One region of the Enterobacter pseudoroggenkampii genome, then DNA from elsewhere that is predicted to be linked to it. Evidence: predicted binding sites of a transcription regulator. Region 1 holds the regulator's gene; each other region holds the start of a gene.
What was found. Region 1 encodes PurR, which represses purine synthesis genes. Its sites were predicted from a motif close to CANGCAAACGTTTGCNTG; they were not measured.

Region 2: raiA (ribosome-associated translation inhibitor RaiA) is a predicted target of PurR. The motif match lies at 1,626-1,643, and genes of this name have one in related genera.
Region 3: cvpA (colicin V production protein) is a predicted target of PurR. The motif match lies at 3,470-3,487, and genes of this name have one in related genera.

Annotation. Positions count from the first base shown of each region.
Region 1 is NZ_JAPMLV010000001.1:1,100,006-1,106,422, forward strand. Features, by position in the region: gene cfa (cyclopropane fatty acyl phospholipid synthase) at 1-758, opposite strand, end outside; gene punC (purine nucleoside transporter PunC) at 1,057-2,256, opposite strand; gene punR (DNA-binding transcriptional activator PunR) at 2,371-3,282, shown strand; gene purR (HTH-type transcriptional repressor PurR) at 3,300-4,325, opposite strand; gene cydH (cytochrome bd-I oxidase subunit CydH) at 4,623-4,712, shown strand; gene OTG14_RS05420 (MFS transporter) at 4,876-6,042, shown strand; gene sodB (superoxide dismutase [Fe]) at 6,081-6,417, opposite strand, start outside.
Region 2 is NZ_JAPMLV010000004.1:4,513-10,929, forward strand. Features, by position in the region: gene rluD (23S rRNA pseudouridine(1911/1915/1917) synthase RluD) at 1-603, opposite strand, end outside; gene bamD (outer membrane protein assembly factor BamD) at 735-1,472, shown strand; gene raiA (ribosome-associated translation inhibitor RaiA) at 1,741-2,082, shown strand; Phe leader region at 2,193-2,318, shown strand; gene pheL (pheA operon leader peptide PheL) at 2,194-2,241, shown strand; gene pheA (bifunctional chorismate mutase/prephenate dehydratase) at 2,349-3,509, shown strand; gene OTG14_RS16930 (SMP-30/gluconolactonase/LRE family protein) at 3,506-4,378, opposite strand; gene tyrA (bifunctional chorismate mutase/prephenate dehydrogenase) at 4,439-5,560, opposite strand; gene aroF (3-deoxy-7-phosphoheptulonate synthase AroF) at 5,572-6,417, opposite strand, start outside.
Region 3 is NZ_JAPMLV010000001.1:2,462,569-2,468,985, forward strand. Features, by position in the region: gene argT (lysine/arginine/ornithine ABC transporter substrate-binding protein ArgT) at 1-424, opposite strand, end outside; gene OTG14_RS12005 (UbiX family flavin prenyltransferase) at 716-1,285, opposite strand; gene purF (amidophosphoribosyltransferase) at 1,375-2,892, opposite strand; gene cvpA (colicin V production protein) at 2,926-3,414, opposite strand; gene dedD (cell division protein DedD) at 3,644-4,348, opposite strand; gene folC (bifunctional tetrahydrofolate synthase/dihydrofolate synthase) at 4,338-5,606, opposite strand; gene accD (acetyl-CoA carboxylase, carboxyltransferase subunit beta) at 5,677-6,417, opposite strand, start outside.

The DNA.
Region 1 (6,417 bases):
ACCACCTCAAAATAGGTGTCGTAGTTTTTTGGCCCCACGTGCTCGAACATGCCGACGGAAACGACCCGGTCAAACTGTTCATTCAGATCACGGTAATCCTGCAGCCGGATATCCACATCGAGACCCTGGCAGCGCTCCCGCGCCATTTTTTGCTGTTCCGCTGAAATCGTGACGCCCACTACGCTGACGCCATAGTGCTTCGCCATAAAATACGCCAGCCCACCCCAGCCGCAGCCGATATCCAGCACGCGCATGCCGGGCTGTAGCTGCAGCTTCTCGCTAATCAGACGCAGCTTTGCCTGCTGTGCTTCCTCAAGCGTCGACGCGTCTTTCCAGTAGGCGCAGGAGTACTGCATGAACGGGTCCAGCATACGGCTGAACAGGTCATTGCCGAGATCGTAATGCTCTTTGCCGACGATCCACGCGCGTTTTTTACTTTGCAGATTGAACAGTCGGGCAGAGGCGACGCGCAGGGTGTCTTTCAGATTGCGCGGGAGTTGGTTTTCCAGACCGGCACGCAGCACGCTGGCAAAAAAGGTATCCAGACGTTCGCACTCCCACCAGCCGTCCATATAGCTTTCTCCCAGGCCTAACGATCCCTCCCGCAATACGCGTTTAAAAAAGTCGGGATGTTTAACCTGAGGATCGGATGGCGATGATCCATTGATAGTGATGCCTGCTCGACCTAACAGTTCACTGACGATCCGGGACCAGTTATCGTCCGGAACGCTGACTTCTTCTATACACGATGAACTCATAGCTTCTCCATCACCCTGATGTGATCAGAACCTTCAAACAGCGTAGACGCTTTTTTTGGTTTGTGAGAAATCTCACGGTAAATACCGCGAGGCTAATATCCGACGTAGAACAGAGGAAGGGAGATAACCCTTGCCGAAATGCCTTCCATGGTAAAACGGGAGCGCTCCGGCTCCCGTTAACACTTAATATTTATCGTATTTAATCGAACCAAATTTAGTATAGGCCTCAAAATTTGGTGATTCAATAGAAAATTGTTAGCAACCTAATCACTGAAATGTAACATGATTTCTGGCGCAATCAGGCATGTGAGGTTTCCACCTGAGCGCCGCTATCCTGCTCACGCTGCGCGGAGGCCTGCATGCGATAGCCCATCACCGCCAGCGCAACGGTGACCAGCATCACGCTGGTGGTGGTTAACAGCGGCGTCGCAATCAGCGCCGAGACCACCAGGCTTGCCAGGAAGCACAGACCCAACTGCAGGGTATTTTGCAGCGCGGCGGCGCGGCCTGTCGCCTGCGGGAACGGACGTAACGCTTGTGCCACCACGATCGGGTAAATCGCCCCGTTCGCCACGGCCATCACGCAGAAGGGGATCAAAATTTCAGCCAGGCCCGCGCCCGGAATAAACCCGACGGCCCAGGTGCCGATGACGCTCAGCGCATACAGCACCAGCAGCCATGGCAGCATCTGCTGACCTTCCCATTTTTGCAGCGCCGCGCGACAGCCGTACCCGCCCACCAGGAAGGCGATAGTCTGCGGAACATAGCTCAAACCGATGGCCGCCGGGCTGTAGCCCATATCGTGCAGAATGAACGGCGAGCCGGTAAGCCACGCGAAGAAGCTGGCCGAACAGGCGGCGTAAATCAGGACATTGCCGCGATACGCTTTGGCGCTCAGCAGGGAGGTGAAGGTAATCGGCTTCGCATCCGCATGCGCCTCTTTTTTATGCGCGGGCTTAAGGGCAAACGCCGGCAGCATCAGTACCAGCGTGATGGCAAACAGCGTGGCAAAAATGGCCTGCCAGTCAAAGTGCGCGAGGATCCAGCTGCCCAGCAGCGGAGCCAGGGCAGGGGAAAGACCCACCAGCGGCATAATGGTGGCGAAAATACGGTTTGTGCGGTTAGCCGGATAGTAGTCGGTCACCAGCGCCTGCCAGGTCACCGCCGCAGCACAGACGCCCACGGCCTGAATAAAGCGCAACACCAGCAGCCAGGTGGCATCGCGCACCCACAGCATCCCCAGGCAGCCCACGGCAAAAATGGCCAGACCCAGCAGCAGTACCGGTTTACGACCAAAGCGATCCGAGAGCGGTCCCCACAGGAGCTGCGCGAAAGCGAAACCGGCAAGGAACAGGCTCAGGCTGGCGCTGATGGCCGCCGCAGGGGTTTGCAGGTCTTCCTGCATCGCGGCAAACGCGGGCAGGTACATGTCGGTGGCCAAAAAGCCCAGCACGCTTAAGCCGCCGAGCCAGACTAAAAATCCTTTCCTGGGTTGCATTCTCTTATTCTCCTGAGGAGGCAGGTGTACGTTGGCGCAGAGTGTAGGGAGTGCAAAGCCGCTTGTGAAACGCTAATATTTGGCGGGTGCATTCAAATTTTTTGCAGGCAGAAAATGTGGTCAGATTATTCTCTTGAAGTGGTCGATGCTGTCGCGCGTAACGGCAGCTTTAGCGGTGCAGCGCAGGAGCTGCACCGCGTCCCTTCGGCCATCAGCTACACGGTGCGTCAGTTGGAGGAGTGGCTGGCGGTTCCGCTGTTTGAGCGGCGCCATCGTGATGTGGAATTAACGCCCGCAGGGGCGTGGTTTTTGAAGGAAGGGCGTTCTGTTATCAAAAAAATGCAGATCACCCGCGAACAGTGTCAGCAGATCGCTAACGGCTGGCGGGGGCATCTTTCCATCGCGGTGGATAACATCGTTAAGCCGGAACGTACCCGGCAGATGATCGTCGATTTCTATCGTCATTTTTCAGATGTCGAGCTGCGGGTCTCGCAGGAGGTGTTCAACGGCGTCTGGGATGCGCTGGCGGACGGCAGGGCAGAGATGGCAATCGGGGCCACGCAGGCGATCCCGGTCGGGGGACGTTACGCCTTTCGCGATATGGGGATGCTGAGCTGGAAGTGCGTGGTGGCAAGCGATCATCCGCTGGCGGCGATGGAGGGGCCGCTCAGCGATGATACGCTACGCAACTGGCCGTCGCTGGTGCTGGAGGATACCTCCCGTTCATTGCCTAAGCGTATCACCTGGCTTCTGGACAACCAGCGGCGGGTGGTGGCCCCTGACTGGGAATCGTCGGCGACGTGCCTCAGCGCCGGACTGTGCGTCGCGATGGTGCCCGTTCATTTCGCGCGTCCGCGCATCGATACCGGAGAGTGGGTTGAGCTGACGCTGGAGAATCCGTTCCCGGATGCGGCCTGCTGCCTGACCTGGCAGCAAAGTGATGTCTCGCCTGCGATGGCCTGGCTGCTGGATTATCTGGGAGACAGCGAAACGCTAAACCGGGAATGGTTACGGGAGCCAGCATAGCTGGCCCCGTAAAGCGATTAACGACGGTAGTCGCGGAACGGACCGTCCGCAACGGAACGGCGTTCGATAAGACGCGGGTGAACTTCAATGGACTGCGACTCTTCACGTTTGTTGACGATCCTGTCCATCAGCATATTGAAGGCCGTTTCGCCCAGCGAATCTTTCGGCTGGTGAATGGTGGTCAACGCTGGCGTGAAGAAACGCGCGTTACGCACGTTGTCATACCCGATCACGGAAATATCCTGCGGTACGCGCAGACCCAGCTCGTCGGCAGCGCAGAGCGCGCCCATAGCCATGATGTCACCCCCGCAGAAAACGGCGGTCGGACGGTGTGGCTGGGAGACGATCTGCTGCATTGCGCGGTAGCCCGACTCCGGCTCAAAGTCGCCCTGCACAATCCAGTTTTCCGGCACGTTGATCAGCGCTTCTTCCATCGCTTTCATAAAACCGGCCAGACGGCCCGCGCCGGTGTTGCGCTCCAGCGGACCGGGGATCACGCCAATCTCGCGGTGACCGCGTTCGATCAGATAACGACCGGCCATATAGCCGCCTTCAAAGGCATTATCGATAACGGAATCAGTGAAATCCGCGCGCGCTTCACCCCAGTCCATGACCACCATGGGAATATGGCGATACTCTTCGAGCATCGACAGCACGGATTCCGGGTACTCGGAACACATTACCAGCAGGCCATCAACGCGCTTTTGCGCCATCATCGACAGGTAGGCGCGCTGTTTTTCAATGCTGTTCCACGCGTTGCCCAGAATCAGGGTATAACCTTTCTGGAAGCAGTTTTTCTCAACCGCTTCAATGATCTCGGCAAAATAGGCCGCTTCACTGCTGGTGGCCAGCAATCCAATGGACTTGGTGTGATTAACCTTGAGGCTGCGCGCAACCGCACTTGGCGAATAGTGCAGCTCTTTGATCGCTGCCCAGACGGCGTTGCGCGTCTCTTCCGCCACAAAGCGGGTTTTGTTAATTACATGTGATACGGTTGTAGTGGAAACGTTTGCGCGTTTTGCTACGTCTTTAATTGTTGCCATTAAATGTCACTCCAGACCATATCCTAAACTCCTGAAAAACTTGAAGGTAAACGTTTGCCTTCTCTCACCCTTATCACGCAATCTTGAATTGCGGCACGCCGGGAAAACGACACGGGACGTCAGGAGGGGGTCAATGGCCGGTACGCTAATAAATTTAGCGTGGAATTTTGTCCTATCTTGATGAAAAGGGGAAGAGGTAAAGTGTTTATCAGCCTAAATCCAGGAAGATTTTTGACGTAAATTATGCAAAAATGAGCAGGCTCACTTTTCGTGGGGGGATTAAAAGGAGAAAAATTGATGAGTTCCGATCTGAAGTTTTCGCTGTTCACCACCGTTATTGTGCTGGCTCTGATTGTCGCGGCCGGTCTGACGGCTGCGCTGCACTGATTTACGTGGAGGGAGAGCCTTCTCCCTCCCGATCGACCCGATTGTTACTTCTCTGGCAAAAATCTTTTGCCATTTTGTTAACTTCTCATTTTTTGTGATTGATGTCATGCTTTCCGCTTCTTTGTTCTGTGTCACCACATGACACGGCATCCGGAGTTGACGCATGAAAATCAATTTTCCCCTGCTGGCCCTGGCGATTGGCGCTTTTGGGATTGGCACTACTGAATTCTCCCCGATGGGGTTACTGCCCGTCATCGCCCGCGGCGTGGATGTCTCGATCCCTGCGGCAGGGATGTTAATCAGCGCCTATGCTATCGGCGTGATGGTGGGGGCGCCGCTGATGACGCTTCTCCTTTCGCACCGCGCGCGCCGCAATGCGCTGATTTTCCTGATGGCGATTTTCACCCTGGGCAACGTGCTTTCGGCCATTGCGCCGGACTACACCACGCTGATGTTGTCGCGTATTCTGACCAGCCTTAACCACGGCGCGTTCTTCGGGCTGGGATCGGTCGTGGCTGCCAGCGTGGTGCCAAAACATAAGCAGGCCAGCGCCGTAGCCACCATGTTTATGGGGCTAACGATTGCCAACATTGGCGGGGTGCCTGCGGCAACCTGGTTGGGCGAGGTTATTGGCTGGCGGATGTCATTCCTGGCGACGGCTGGACTGGGCGTGGTCGCGATGGTGGCGCTGTTCTTCTCCCTGCCGAAAGGCAGCGCGGGTGAACGTCCTGACGTGCGCAGAGAGCTGTCGGTGCTGGTGCGCCCGCAGGTGCTCTCCGCGCTGCTCACCACCGTGCTGGGGGCAGGGGCGATGTTTACCCTCTACACCTATATTTCACCGGTATTGCATGACATCACCCACGCAACGCCTCTCTTTGTGACCGCGATGCTGGTACTGATTGGCGTGGGCTTCTCGATTGGCAACTATCTCGGTGGGAAATTTGCCGACCGTTCCGTAAGCGGCACGCTGAAGGGCTTCTTAACCCTGCTGATTGTCATCATGATTGCCATTCCGTGGCTGGCGCGTAATGAGTTTGGCGCCGCGATCGCGATGGTCGTCTGGGGAGCCGCCACCTTTGCCGTGGTGCCGCCGCTGCAGATGCGCGTGATGCGTGTTGCGCATGAAGCGCCGGGCCTCTCATCGTCGGTCAACATCGGCGCCTTCAACCTGGGCAATGCGCTCGGTGCGGCGGCCGGTGGGGTCGTGATTTCAGGGGGACTGGGGTACAGCTTTGTGCCGGTGATGGGGGCGATTATTGCCGCGCTCGGCCTGCTGCTGGTGATGATGTCGGGTCGTAAACAGCCTGAAGCAGCCTGCGCTGCGGAATAAACCAAAAACGCAGAAGGGCGAACCCTTCTGCGTGTCTCTTACGCGGCGAAGTTCTTCGCCACAAAGTCCCAGTTAACCAGTGCCCAGAAGTGCTCCAGGTAGTTCGGGCGCGCGTTGCGGTAATCAATGTAGTAAGCGTGTTCCCATACGTCCACGGTCATCAGCGGCTTAGCGCTGGTGGTCAGCGGAGTGCCTGCGTTAGAGGTGGACACGATAGCCAGTTTGCCATCCGCCTCTTTAACCAGCCACGTCCAGCCCGAACCGAAGTTCTTGATGGCTGCATCGGTAAATTTCGCTTTGAAATCCGCGAAGCTGCCAAAGGCGGCGTTGATAGCGGTAGCCAGTTCACCGGCAGGTTCGCCACCGGCGTTTGGC
Region 2 (6,417 bases), on a different contig from region 1:
CACCGACATATGGGTACGCTTGGTTGGGTGACGGCTGATAGGCTCCTCCACCGTTCCGCCAGAGGTCATATGCCCAATGGCTACCGCTTCATACTCACGGGTGATTTCGCGCAGCTGCAGCGACTCCACCAGACGTGTCTGAGCAGGAACGGTCTTCGCCACCACCATCAAACCCGTGGTGTCTTTATCCAGACGGTGCACGATGCCCGCGCGCGGGACATCCGCAATCGGTGGATAGTAATGGAGAAGTGCGTTAAGTACCGTACCGTCAGGGTTCCCCGCGCCCGGATGAACAACCAGGTCTCGCGGCTTGTTGATCACCAGAATGTCATCATCTTCATAGACGATGTCCAGTGGGATATCCTGCGGCTCGAAGCGGATTTCCTCTTCGATTTCAGCATTGATGGCGACAGCTTCCCCACCTAACACTTTCTCTTTTGGTTTGTCCCAGATCTTGCCGTTTACCAGCACGCGCTGGTCAAGGATCCATTCTTTTATGCGTGAACGCGAATAATCAGGGAACAATTCGGCCAAAGCCTGATCTAAGCGTTGACCGAGCTGATTTTCGGAGACTGTTGCGGTGAGTTCTACTCGTTGTGCCATAAACTGCTTCTTCGTTTAACGTTGGGTTTTACGGCTTTGCCGTTTAATATAGTGTGCTATTGTAGCTGGTCTTAATCGGGAGCAGGAACAGAGTTTCTCCCGGACAAACATTTGAGGAAAGTCAAAACGTCATGACGCGCATGAAATATCTGGTGGCAGCGGCCACGTTGAGCCTGGCTTTGGTGGGCTGCTCCGGTTCAAATGAACAGGTCCCTGACAATCCGCCGAATGAAATCTATGCGACTGCACAACAAAAGTTGCAGGACGGTAACTGGAAACAGGCGATAACGCAACTGGAAGCGTTGGATAATCGCTATCCATTTGGTCCGTATTCGCAGCAGGTACAGTTAGATCTCATCTACGCATACTATAAAAATGCCGATCTGCCGCTGGCTCAGGCAACCATCGATCGTTTCATGCGTCTGAACCCGACTCATCCTAACATCGACTACGTGATGTACATGCGCGGTCTTACCAACATGGCGCTGGACGACAGTGCGCTGCAGGGCTTCTTCGGCGTGGATCGTTCCGACCGTGACCCACAGCATGCGCGTGATGCCTTCAATGACTTCTCCAAACTGGTGCGCGGCTATCCGAACAGTCAGTACGTGACCGACGCCACCAAGCGTCTGGTGTTCCTGAAAGATCGTCTGGCGAAATATGAATACTCCGTGGCGGAATACTATACCCGCCGTGGCGCATGGGTTGCCGTGGTTAACCGCGTAGAAGGTATGCTGCGTGATTACCCGGATACTCAGGCAACGCGTGACGGCCTGAAGCTGATGGAAAATGCTTACCGTCAGATGCAGATGACCGCTCAGGCTGAAAAAGTGGCGAAAATCATCGCCGCGAACAGCAGCAACACCTGATTTTGCCTCAATGCAAAACGGCAGCCTTCGGGCTGCCGTTTTTTTATTCGTTTCTGAGCGTCGCTGAAGCGCGCTAGCCTCAACACATCCTGTCAACTATGGCCCCAATTTATGCCTTCTACAAGGTAAATCTCACCTCTTCCTGCCCTGCCTCACAAAAAAGATTCCCTGACAAAAACCGACAAAATAACGTGATCTAAATCACACATTTTGACATTAGGTCGGGTATGCTGGAATCACCAAGACGGAAAGACAAGAGGTAAAATTTATGACAATGAACATTACCAGTAAACAAATGGAAATTACTCCGGCAATTCGCCAGCACGTCGCAGACCGTCTCGCCAAACTGGATAAATGGCAAACACATTTGATTAATCCACATATCATCCTGTCCAAGGAGCCGCAGGGTTTCATCGCTGACGCAACTATCAATACTCCAAACGGCCATCTGGTCGCCAGCGCAAAACACGAGGATATGTACACCGCTATTAACGATTTGATCAACAAGCTGGAACGGCAGCTCAATAAAGTGCAACACAAAGGTGAAGCCCGTCGCGCCGCAACATCGGTGAAAGACGCCAGCTTCGCGGAAGAAGTTGAAGAAGAGTAATCCTTTAAATTGAGTGTACCGCCAACGCGCCTTCGGGCGCGTTTTTTGTTTTTTATTGACAGGGTGAAAACAGTACGGGTACTTTAACGGTATCACTCACAGGATGACTTTATGAAACTTACGCCGTTCTTCTTCGCATTCTTTTTTACCTTCCCCTGAACGGGAGGCGTTTCGTCGTGTGATAAAGAATGCGAAGACGAACAACAAGGCCTCCCACACCGGGGGGCCTTTTTTATTGATAACGATAAAATGAGACAGGCAACACTATGACACCGGAAAACCCGTTACTGGATCTGCGCGTAAAAATCAGCGCGCTGGATGAGAAACTGCTGGCGCTGCTGGCCGAACGCCGCGCCCTTGCCGTTGAAGTGGGCAAAGCCAAGCTGGACTCCCATCGTCCGGTCCGTGATATCGACCGCGAGCGGGATCTGCTGGAACGTCTCATTCAGCTCGGCAAAGCGCATCACCTCGATGCCCACTACATTACCCGGTTGTTCCAGCTCATCATCGAAGATTCCGTTCTCACCCAGCAAGCGCTACTCCAGCAGCATCTCAATAAAACCAATCCGCATTCTGCGCGTATCGCCTTCCTCGGGCCCAAGGGCTCTTATTCTCACCTGGCCGCACGTCAGTATGCCGCACGCCATTTCGAAGAGTTTATTGAGAGCGGCTGTGCGAAGTTTGCCGACATTTTTAACCAGGTCGAAACCGGCCAGGCGGATTACGCCGTGGTGCCGATTGAAAACACCAGCTCCGGCGCCATCAACGACGTCTACGACTTGCTGCAGCACACCAGCCTGTCGCTGGTCGGCGAGCTGACGATCCCTATCGATCACTGCGTGCTGGTCTCCGGTTCAACGGACCTGAACACGATCGAAACCGTCTACAGCCACCCGCAGCCGTTCCAGCAGTGCAGCCAGTTCCTGAACCGCTATCCGAACTGGAAAATTGAGTACACCGAAAGCACCTCGGCGGCGATGGAAAAAGTCGCCCAGGCGAACTCTCCCACCGTCGCGGCGCTCGGCAGCGAAGCGGGCGGCGCGCTGTATGGTTTACAGGTGCTGGAACGCAACCTGGCAAACCAGACGCAAAACATTACCCGCTTCGTGGTGCTGGCCCGCAAGGCAATCAATGTGTCTGACCAGGTACCGGCCAAAACCACGCTGCTGATGGCCACCGGCCAACAGGCCGGTGCGCTGGTTGAAGCCCTGCTGGTACTGCGTAATCACAACCTGATCATGACCCGGCTGGAATCGCGCCCAATCCACGGTAACCCGTGGGAAGAAATGTTCTACCTCGATATCCAGGCCAACCTGGAATCTGCTTCCATGCAGAAAGCCCTGCGCGAGCTGGGCGAGATCACGCGTTCCATGAAAGTGCTGGGCTGCTATCCGAGCGAAAACGTGGTGCCGGTCGATCCGATCTAACGTTCGATAAAACGGCTTTTCTTCATCCCTGCCACGTTAACCGGCAGGGTGAAGATGGCGCCGGAGAGCGGATATTTCGCCACCTCCTCCGCATCCATATTTTCCCGCGTGGTGGTAATAAACAGCGTTTTCATATCATCGCCGCCAAAGCAAACCATCGTCGGGCAACGTACCGGCATGCGGTATTCTTCCAGTTGCTCCCCTTGCGGTGAAAAACGCGCGATGCGCCAGCCGTCAAACAGCGCGCTCCAGTAGCAGCCATCCACGTCCATCGCCGCGCCGTCTGGTATCCCTTCGCCCTCTTTAAACTGACGAAACACCTCGCGCCTGCCGGGTTCGCCCTGCTCATCAAGCGGCGTACGGTAAATCACACCGTTTGGCGTGTCTGAGGTAAACATCCACTGCTTATCCGGGCTAAACGCTAAGCCGTTGTGCCCGTGAATATCGCACTGGATCACCTTCGGCGTCAGGTCGTTGTCGATGCGCATCAGCAGGGCGCCGTTGTAATCTCCCGGCCCCCAGAACGTGCCCGCATAGAACCGGCCCTGATGGTCGGTACCCCCATCGTTAAAACGCGCCAGCTGCGGGTTAGAGGGGTTGTCGCACACCTTGCGCTGCAGAAGGCCATGCTTATCGGCAAGCCAGATGCCATTGCGCATGGCGACGATAAACCCGCCGCGCTCGCGCAGCGCGAAACAGCCCACCTCCTCGTGGAAAGAAAGCACGGTGTGTTCCGCCGTCGGCAGATGGTAGCGGTGGATCTCTCCTTCCAGAATATCGGCCCAGTAGAGCGCGTGCTCGTCGGCGCTCCACGTCGGGCATTCAGGCAAATGCCCGGTGTAATTCAACAGCAGCTGCGGTTCGGCCATGACAGTTCCCCAAAATGAAAAAAGCCAGCAATGCTGGCTTTCAGTATATACATCATCGCATTACTGGCGACTGTCATTTGCCTGGCGCAACAGCGTCCGGCTCTCACTCTGGAAACGCTGCGCGTAATCGCCAAACCAGTGCTCGACCTTGCGGAAGCTGTCGATAAACGCCTGCTTGTCTCCGTGCTCCAGCAGCGTAATGGCTTCCCCAAAGCGCTGATAGTAGCGCTTGATCAGCGCCAGGTTGTTCTCGGAGGACATAATAATGTCCGCGTAAAGCTGCGGATCCTGCGCGAACAGGCGGCCGACCATCGCCAGCTCCAGACGATAGATCGGTGAAGAGAGTGCCAGCAGTTGTTCAAGCTGCACGTTCTCTTCCGCCAGATGCAGGCCGTAGGCAAACGTCGCAAAGTGGCGCAGCGCCTGAATGAACGCCATGTTCTGATCGTGCTCGACCGCGCTGATGCGGTGCAGTCGCGCACCCCATACCTGAATCTGTTCCAGGAACCACTGATAGGCTTCCGGCTGACGGCCATCGCAGTAAACCACCACCTGCTTAGCCAGGCTGCCGCTGTCCGGGCCAAACATTGGGTGCAGGCCCAGCACCGGGCCGGTATGTGCAGCCAGCATGGCCTGTAGCGGACCATTTTTGACAGAGGCCAGATCCACCAGGATGCAATCTTTCGGCAAAGGAGGCAGCTTTTCGATGATCTGCTCCGTCACGTGGATCGGCACGCTGACGATAACCATCCCGGCATCTTTCATGAGTTCCGGTGCCTGCGCCCAGTCCTCTTTTTCCAGAATGCGCACCTGATAGCCAGACAGCGTCAGCATTTTTTCAAACAGACGCCCCATCTGCCCTGCACCACCGACAATCACCACCGGACGCAGGGACGGGCAGAGAGTTTTAAAACCCTTGTCGTTTTCGCTGGAATAGGACTCCCGCATCACGCGACGCAGAACATCTTCTATCAGGTCCGGCGAAACGCCCAGCGCCTGCGCCTCTTTGCGACGGGAGGCCAGCATGGAGGCTTCGCGCTCCGGGACGTAAATCGGCAAGCCGTATTTGCTTTTCACCTCACCCACTTCGGCAACCAGCGCCATACGGCGCGCCAGCAGATCCAGCAGCGCCTTATCCACTTCATCAATTTGATCGCGCAGTGCGGTCAATTCAGCAACCATAACTAAACCTCTTAAGCCAGACGCGTCGCCAGCTGGCCGTTCAAATCTTTGTGGATCTCACGCAGCAGCGCATCGGTGGTCTCCCAGCTGATGCAGGCATCCGTCACGGAGACGCCGTGCTTCATGGCACTGCGCGGTTGTTCAGACGACTGATTGCCTTCATGAATATTGCTCTCAATCATCAGACCGATAATCGAACGATTGCCATCTTTGATCTGTGCGACCACGGATTCCGCAACCGCTGGCTGGCGACGGTAATCTTTATTCGAATTACCATGACTGCAATCTACCATCAGTGCCGGGCGCAGTCCCGCCTGCTCCATCTCTTTTTCACACTGCGCCACGTCCGCCGGGCTGTAGTTCGGGGCTTTCCCGCCGCGCAGGATCACATGGCCATCGGGGTTGCCCTGCGTTTGCAGGAGGCATACCTGGCCCGCCTGGTTGATACCGACAAAACGGTGCGGCATGGCGGCAGCACGCATGGCGTTGATCGCCGTCGCCAGGCTGCCATCGGTACCGTTTTTAAAACCAACCGGCATCGACAGGCCCGACGCCATCTCGCGGTGGGTTTGCGATTCCGTGGTACGCGCGCCAATCGCGGACCAGCTGAACAGATCGCCCAGGTATTGAGGACTATTAGGATCCAGCGCTTCGGTTGCCAGCGGCAGCCCCATGCTGACCAGCTCCACCAGCAGGCGACGCGCAATCTTCAGACCTGCTTCCACATCAAACGAGCCATCCATGTGCGGATCGTTAATCAACCCTTTCCAGCCGACGGTAGTACGTGGCTTCTCAAAATAGACGCGCATCACCAGATAGAGGCTATCGCTGACCTCCTCCGCTAATGTTTTAAATCG
Region 3 (6,417 bases), 1.4 Mb from region 1:
ATCCCTGAAGCACGCCAACATGCTTGCCTTTCAGCGAGTCGATGGTTGGCTTAATCGGGGAGCCTTTTGGCGCAATCAGGCGAGAATCCGCGGCGTAGAGCTTGTCAGAGAAGGCAATCTCCTGCTGGCGTTTTTCGGTGATGGAGAGAGAAGAGATAATGGCGTCGATTTTCTTGGCTTTCAGCGACGGGATTAACGCGTCAAAGTCGCTGCCCACCCATGTGCATTTCACCGCAATGCGCTTGCACATTTCATTTCCCAGATCGATATCAAACCCCACGAAATCGCCTTTCGCATCCTTGGAAGAGAATGGCGCGTAGGTTGCGTCTGTACCGATACGAACCGTCTGTGGAAGCGCTGCGTAGCTACCTGCTGCCGCACTTAACCCCACGAGCAAAGACAGAGCCAGAACCGTCTTCTTCATACATTTACCCTCAAGTACCGTGATTTTATTATGTATTGTGTTGTGTGTTGTGTTGCAGGCTTCATCTTGCAGGTCTTATGCCACATTGCCGTCTGGTCAAAACTTCGACGTTAAATATGTTAATAAAACGTTGCGATACTGCCTTAATGGTGAAAGATAGCAGGTCTGCCGAACGAACCGGAGAGAGAAAAAGGGAAAAAACGAATTAAATGTCGAGGATATGATCGCCGTTGCATAATTGCCCTGAAACAGGGCAACTTGTCTTTTCATGCACCTGGTTTGTGCACAGATTCAGGCACCCTGCCAGCGGGTGAAGAGATCTTCAGGCAGGTCGATGTCAAACTGATCCAGCACGCGGTTAACGGTCTGATTAATCACGTCATCCAGCGAGGTCGGGCGATGATAAAATGCCGGTACCGGCGGCATGATGATGGCTCCCAGCTCCGCGGCCTGGGTCATCAAACGCAGGTGGCCAAGGTGCAGCGGCGTTTCCCGCACGCAGAGCACCAGAGGACGACGCTCCTTCAGCACCACATCCGCCGCGCGCGTTACCAGGGTATCGGTATAGCTGTTCACAATGCCGGAGAGGGTTTTAATGGAACAGGGCAGGATAACCATGCCAGCCGTTTTAAACGAGCCTGAGGAGATGCTGGCGGCGATATCACGGGCATCGTGAACCACGTCCGCCAGTGCCTGAACATCGCGCAGGGAGAGATCGGTTTCCAGAGAGAGGGTCTGCCGCGCCGCCTGGCTCATCACCAGATGGGTCTCGACTTCCGCCACGTTACGCAGAACCTGTAACAGACGTACGCCGTAAATCGCGCCGCTGGCGCCGCTGAGCCCAACAATGAGTCGTTTCATGATTTTCGCCCTTACTGATTTCAGGGCAGACTGTGCAGGATTTTGCGGGGAGTTGCAAGTGAGGGCATTCGCCCTCACCTGCCGGAGCATCAACCTTCGTTGTGCATCTCTAAACTTTCGAGATCGTTCTGCATCTGGACGGCTTTCGCATCGTCGTTGCGCAGCGAATCAAGATAGTCGAGGTACTGCTGGTCAACGTCTTTGGTCACGTAAATACCGTTGAACACGGAGCATTCAAACTGCTGAATTTCCGGGTTCTCGGCACGCACCGCGTCGATGAGATCGTTCAGATCCTGGAAAATCAGGCCGTCGGCACCGATAATCTGACGAATTTCATCCACTTCACGGCCGTGAGCGATCAGCTCGTTGGCGGTTGGCATATCGATGCCGTACACGTTCGGGAAGCGAATCTCCGGCGCAGCAGAGGCCAGATAGACTTTCTTCGCACCCGCTTCGCGCGCCATCTCGATAATCTGCTCAGAGGTGGTGCCGCGAACAATGGAGTCATCCACCAGCAGAACGTTCTTGTCGCGGAATTCCGCGCGGTTGGCGTTCAGCTTGCGGCGCACGGACTTACGACGCAGGTGCTGCCCCGGCATGATAAAGGTGCGGCCAACGTAGCGGTTCTTCACGAAGCCCTGACGGTATGGCTTGTCCAGAATGCGGGCGATCTCCAGCGCGATATCGCAGGAGGTCTCCGGGATAGGAATCACCACGTCGATGTCGAGATCGTCCCACTCGCGGGCAATCTTCTCGCCCAGCTTGGTGCCCATGTTGACGCGCGCGCTGTAGACGGAAATCTTGTCGATGAAGGAATCCGGACGGGCAAAGTAAACGTATTCAAACAGGCACGGGTTGCTGACCGGGTTGTCGGCACACTGGCGGGTAAACAGCTGGCCCTTCTCGGTGATGTAGACCGCTTCGCCCGGCGCAACGTCGCGCAGGAATTCGAAGCCCAGGGTATCCAGCGCCACGCTCTCAGAGGCAACCATATATTCAGTACGGCCATCGCCGAGGTCGCGCTTACCGAGCACCAGCGGACGAATGCCGTTAGGATCGCGGAAGGCGACCATACCGTGACCGATGATCATCGCAACGCAGGCGTACGCGCCGCGGATCTGACGGTTTGTCGCGGCAATCGCGGCAAAAATGTTGTCTGCTTCCAGCGGATAGTGACGGAAGTTATCCAGCTCGCTGGCGAACACATTGAGCAGGATTTCAGAATCAGAGGTGGTGTTAATGTGGCGACGTTTCTCTTCGAACAGCTTTTTACGCAGCTCATGCGCGTTGGTCAGGTTTCCGTTATGAGCAAGGGTAATGCCATACGGTGAGTTGACGTAGAAAGGCTGTGCCTCAGAGGCGCTGGAACTGCCAGCAGTAGGATAACGAACGTGACCGATCCCCATATTACCTTGCAGACGCTGCATATGGCGGGCTTCAAACACATCGTTTACCAGGCCATTCGCCTTGCGTAAACGGAAGCAGTTGTTTGCATCAATGGTGATGATACCCGCAGCATCCTGCCCACGGTGCTGAAGCACCGTTAACGCGTCATAAATCGACTGGTTTACCGGCATGAAACCGGCGATACCGACAATACCGCACATTCGTCTTTTCCTCGTTAAGCCACATCTCAGGGTTTATGCCCTGGGCAAAAAACTTGACGAGCTTTGCAGATAGTCAAAGAACCATCTGATGATGAAGCTGAACTCTGGAATGAGCTGCGATTTTTGCCAGTCTTCGCTTTTGGAGAACCCGGTGAAGGTATCCAGGAAGAACAGGATCGCGGCCACAATCAGCACGCCTCGTAATGCCCCGAAACAGATCCCGAGCACCCTGTCCGTTCCTGACAGACCGGTTTTCTCGACCAGCTGACCTATCACGTAATTCACGATAGCGCCGACAATCAGCGTTGCGATAAACAGCACCGCGATAGCGATTCCATTTCGGACCAGTTCATCTTCAAAGCCCGTGAACCAGACAGACAGGTAAGTGTAGTAATGACTGGCAACAAAGAAAGCACAACCCCATGTCACCAGCGATAACGCTTCACGAACAAAGCCACGGATCAGGCTAACCAGACAGGAAAAACCAATCACCGCAATGATGGCGTAATCAATCCAGACCATATGTGTCCCACGATTTAACGCCCTGTCATCCAGTTCGGGGCGAATTCTAACAGAAAAAGAAAACGTTTGCGTAGGGATTTCCTTCCCGCGCGTAAATAAAAAAGGCGCTGAAAAAATGTTCAACGCCACGGTCCATTTGACGTCTCTGTGGACGTCTGCTCCCCCCTCACCCCAACCCTCTCCCTCAAGGGAGAGGGAGCAAACCATTCCGGGAATGGGTAAGATCTTATCAGTTCGCGCTGTAGCCCATCACCACACCGCTCAGGCCGGAGATCTGCTTCAGCTCACCGAGCGAACCTTTAAGCTTATCTTTGGACGCTTCTGGCCCCACGAGGATACGGGTAATTTTACCCTGCACCGGCGTGGAAGGTGAAGTGTAAACACGATATCCCGCACTGCGCAGTTTGCTCACGACCTCGTTGACCTTATCGGCGTTTTTCAGCGCACCAAGCTGCACCACGTAGGCTTTACCCGTTGGGGCAGCGGCATCCTGCTGCGCCGGTTTTGCTGGCGGAGGTGTCTCTGACGCCGCGGCTAGCTGTTCTGCGGCTTTATCCCGCTGCGGTTTCGGCTGCGGCTGCGGCTTCTCAACCGGCTTCGGTTTTTCAACCGGTTTAGGCTGCTCGACCGGCACCGGATCGATATCGCTGTTGCTCGCTGCCGCCAGGCGAGACGGATCGAGCGATGGTGCGGCGGCATCGCCTGCACGCACCTCTTCCGCCGCCCCTTCCGGCGGCTGAGCAGGCAGCGCCTGCGTCGCCGCAGGCAGCATATCCGGCTCATCGCGGTCACCCGGCTTCGGCACCAGCGGAATAGCGGCAAACTCATCCTGATAATGCTTTTTCTGCCCGTCGAGCAGACCCGGGAGAATAATCACCCCGAGCGCGACCAGCACAATGGTTCCTGTTAAACGGTTCTGAAACTTACTCGCCACCGGTTCTCCCCGCGTCCATCACTTCCATGACATGTGCCACCGTGTGGAATGACCCACACACCAGCACGGTATCTTCTGGTTTAGCATCCGCCATCGCGGCATGCCAGGCCTGAGCCACGCTACTGTAGATTGCGCCTTTACCGAGATGTTCCATCAACTGCTCAGCCGTCGCGCCGCGCGGCCCCTCCAGAGGAGCACAATACCAGCTATCGACCACACTCTCCATGCAGGCCAGCGTCCCGCCGATATCTTTATCATGAAGCATACCGATAACCGCCAGCACGCGCCCGGTTTTTGGTAACGAATTGAGACGTCCCGCGAGATACGCCGCCGCATGGGGGTTATGCGCCACATCCAGAATCAGGCGCGGTGACTCGCTGACGATCTGGAAACGCCCGGGCAACAGCGCATTCTTAATGCCGTCGCGGATCGCCTGCTCGCTGACCGTGAGGCCACTGGCGCGCAGTGCCGCCAGCGCGGTTGCCGCGTTCGGCTGCGGTACCTGCGGCAGCGGCAGGTTGTCGAGCGCGCCCTGCGCGTCGCTAAAGCGCCAGCCGTTATCCTGGACCTCGTACTGCCAGTCAACGTCGCGGCGCAGCAGACGCGCGCCCTTCTCGTTCGCCACGTCAGCAATGGTATGCGGCATATCCGGCTCGCCAACCACCGCGGGCTTATTTGCGCGGAAAATACCGGCCTTCTCGCGGCCAATGCTTTCACGATCCGGTCCCAGCCAGTCGATATGGTCCAGCGCGATGCTGGTGACCACCGCCACGTCCGCATCCACCATATTGGTCGCATCAAGCCGTCCGCCGAGGCCAACCTCAAGAATCACCACATCCAGCTGCGCCTGTTTGAACAGCCACAGCGCCGACAGGGTACCGTATTCAAAATAGGTTAATGAGATCTCACCGCGTGCGGCTTCAATTTCCGCGAACGACGCCGTATGCGCCGATTCCGGCAGTTCGCGGTTCTGCACACGAACGCGCTCGGTGTAGCGGACCAGGTGTGGCGAGCTGTACACGCCAACTTTGTAACCTGCGGCCATCAGGACAGATTCCAGCGTGCGGCAGGTCGTACCTTTACCGTTGGTCCCCGCGACGGTGAACACGAAAGGTGCCGGTTTGAGCACATCAAGACGCGCGGCGACCTGGCTTACGCGCTCAAGCCCCATATCGATGGTTTTACTGTGCAGGTTTTCCAGATAAGAAAGCCACGCGGCCAGGGGCGACGTGGCTTGGGGAATGCTTTTATTTTCCATAATGCCCGGTTGTCATTAACAGATTAGAAAGCAAAAGGGCAGCGCCAACCGGCCCTGCCCTTTTCAGTTATCAGGCCTCGGGTTCCTGATCCGGTACCACCACGCCTTCGCGCGGCTCATCCGGGTTCGGCGCTGGCAGATTCATCAGCTTCGCCAGGATGCTCGCCAGCTTCAGGCGCATTTCCGGACGGCGGACGATCATGTCGATGGCGCCTTTCTCGATGAGGAACTCACTGCGCTGGAAGCCCGGCGGCAGTTTTTCACGAACGGTCTGCTCGATAACGCGAGGACCCGCAAAGCCGATCAGCGCTTTTGGCTCAGCGATGTTCAGATCGCCCAGCATTGCGAAGCTCGCGGAGACGCCGCCCATGGTTGGGTCGGTCAGCACGGAGATATACGGCAGACCGCGCTCCTGCATCTTCGCCAGCGCAGCAGAGGTTTTCGCCATCTGCATCAGTGACATCAGCGCTTCCTGCATACGCGCACCGCCGGAGGCAGAGAAGCAGATCAGCGGACAGTTGTCTTCCAGCGCCTGCTCAACGGCACGCACGAAGCGCGCACCGACCACAGAGCCCATTGAGCCGCCCATAAAGGAGAACTCAAACGCAGCGGCAACAACCGGCATCTCATGCAGGGTGCCTTTCATGACGATCAGCGCGTCTTTCTCGCCAGTCTCTTTTTGTGCAGAGGCCAGACGATCTTTGTATTTTTTGGAATCGCGGAACTTCAGCACGTCTTTTGGCTCGAGTTCGCTACCCAGCTCTACCAGAGAGCCTTCGTCCAGCAGGCTATGCAGGCGGTTGCGCGCCGA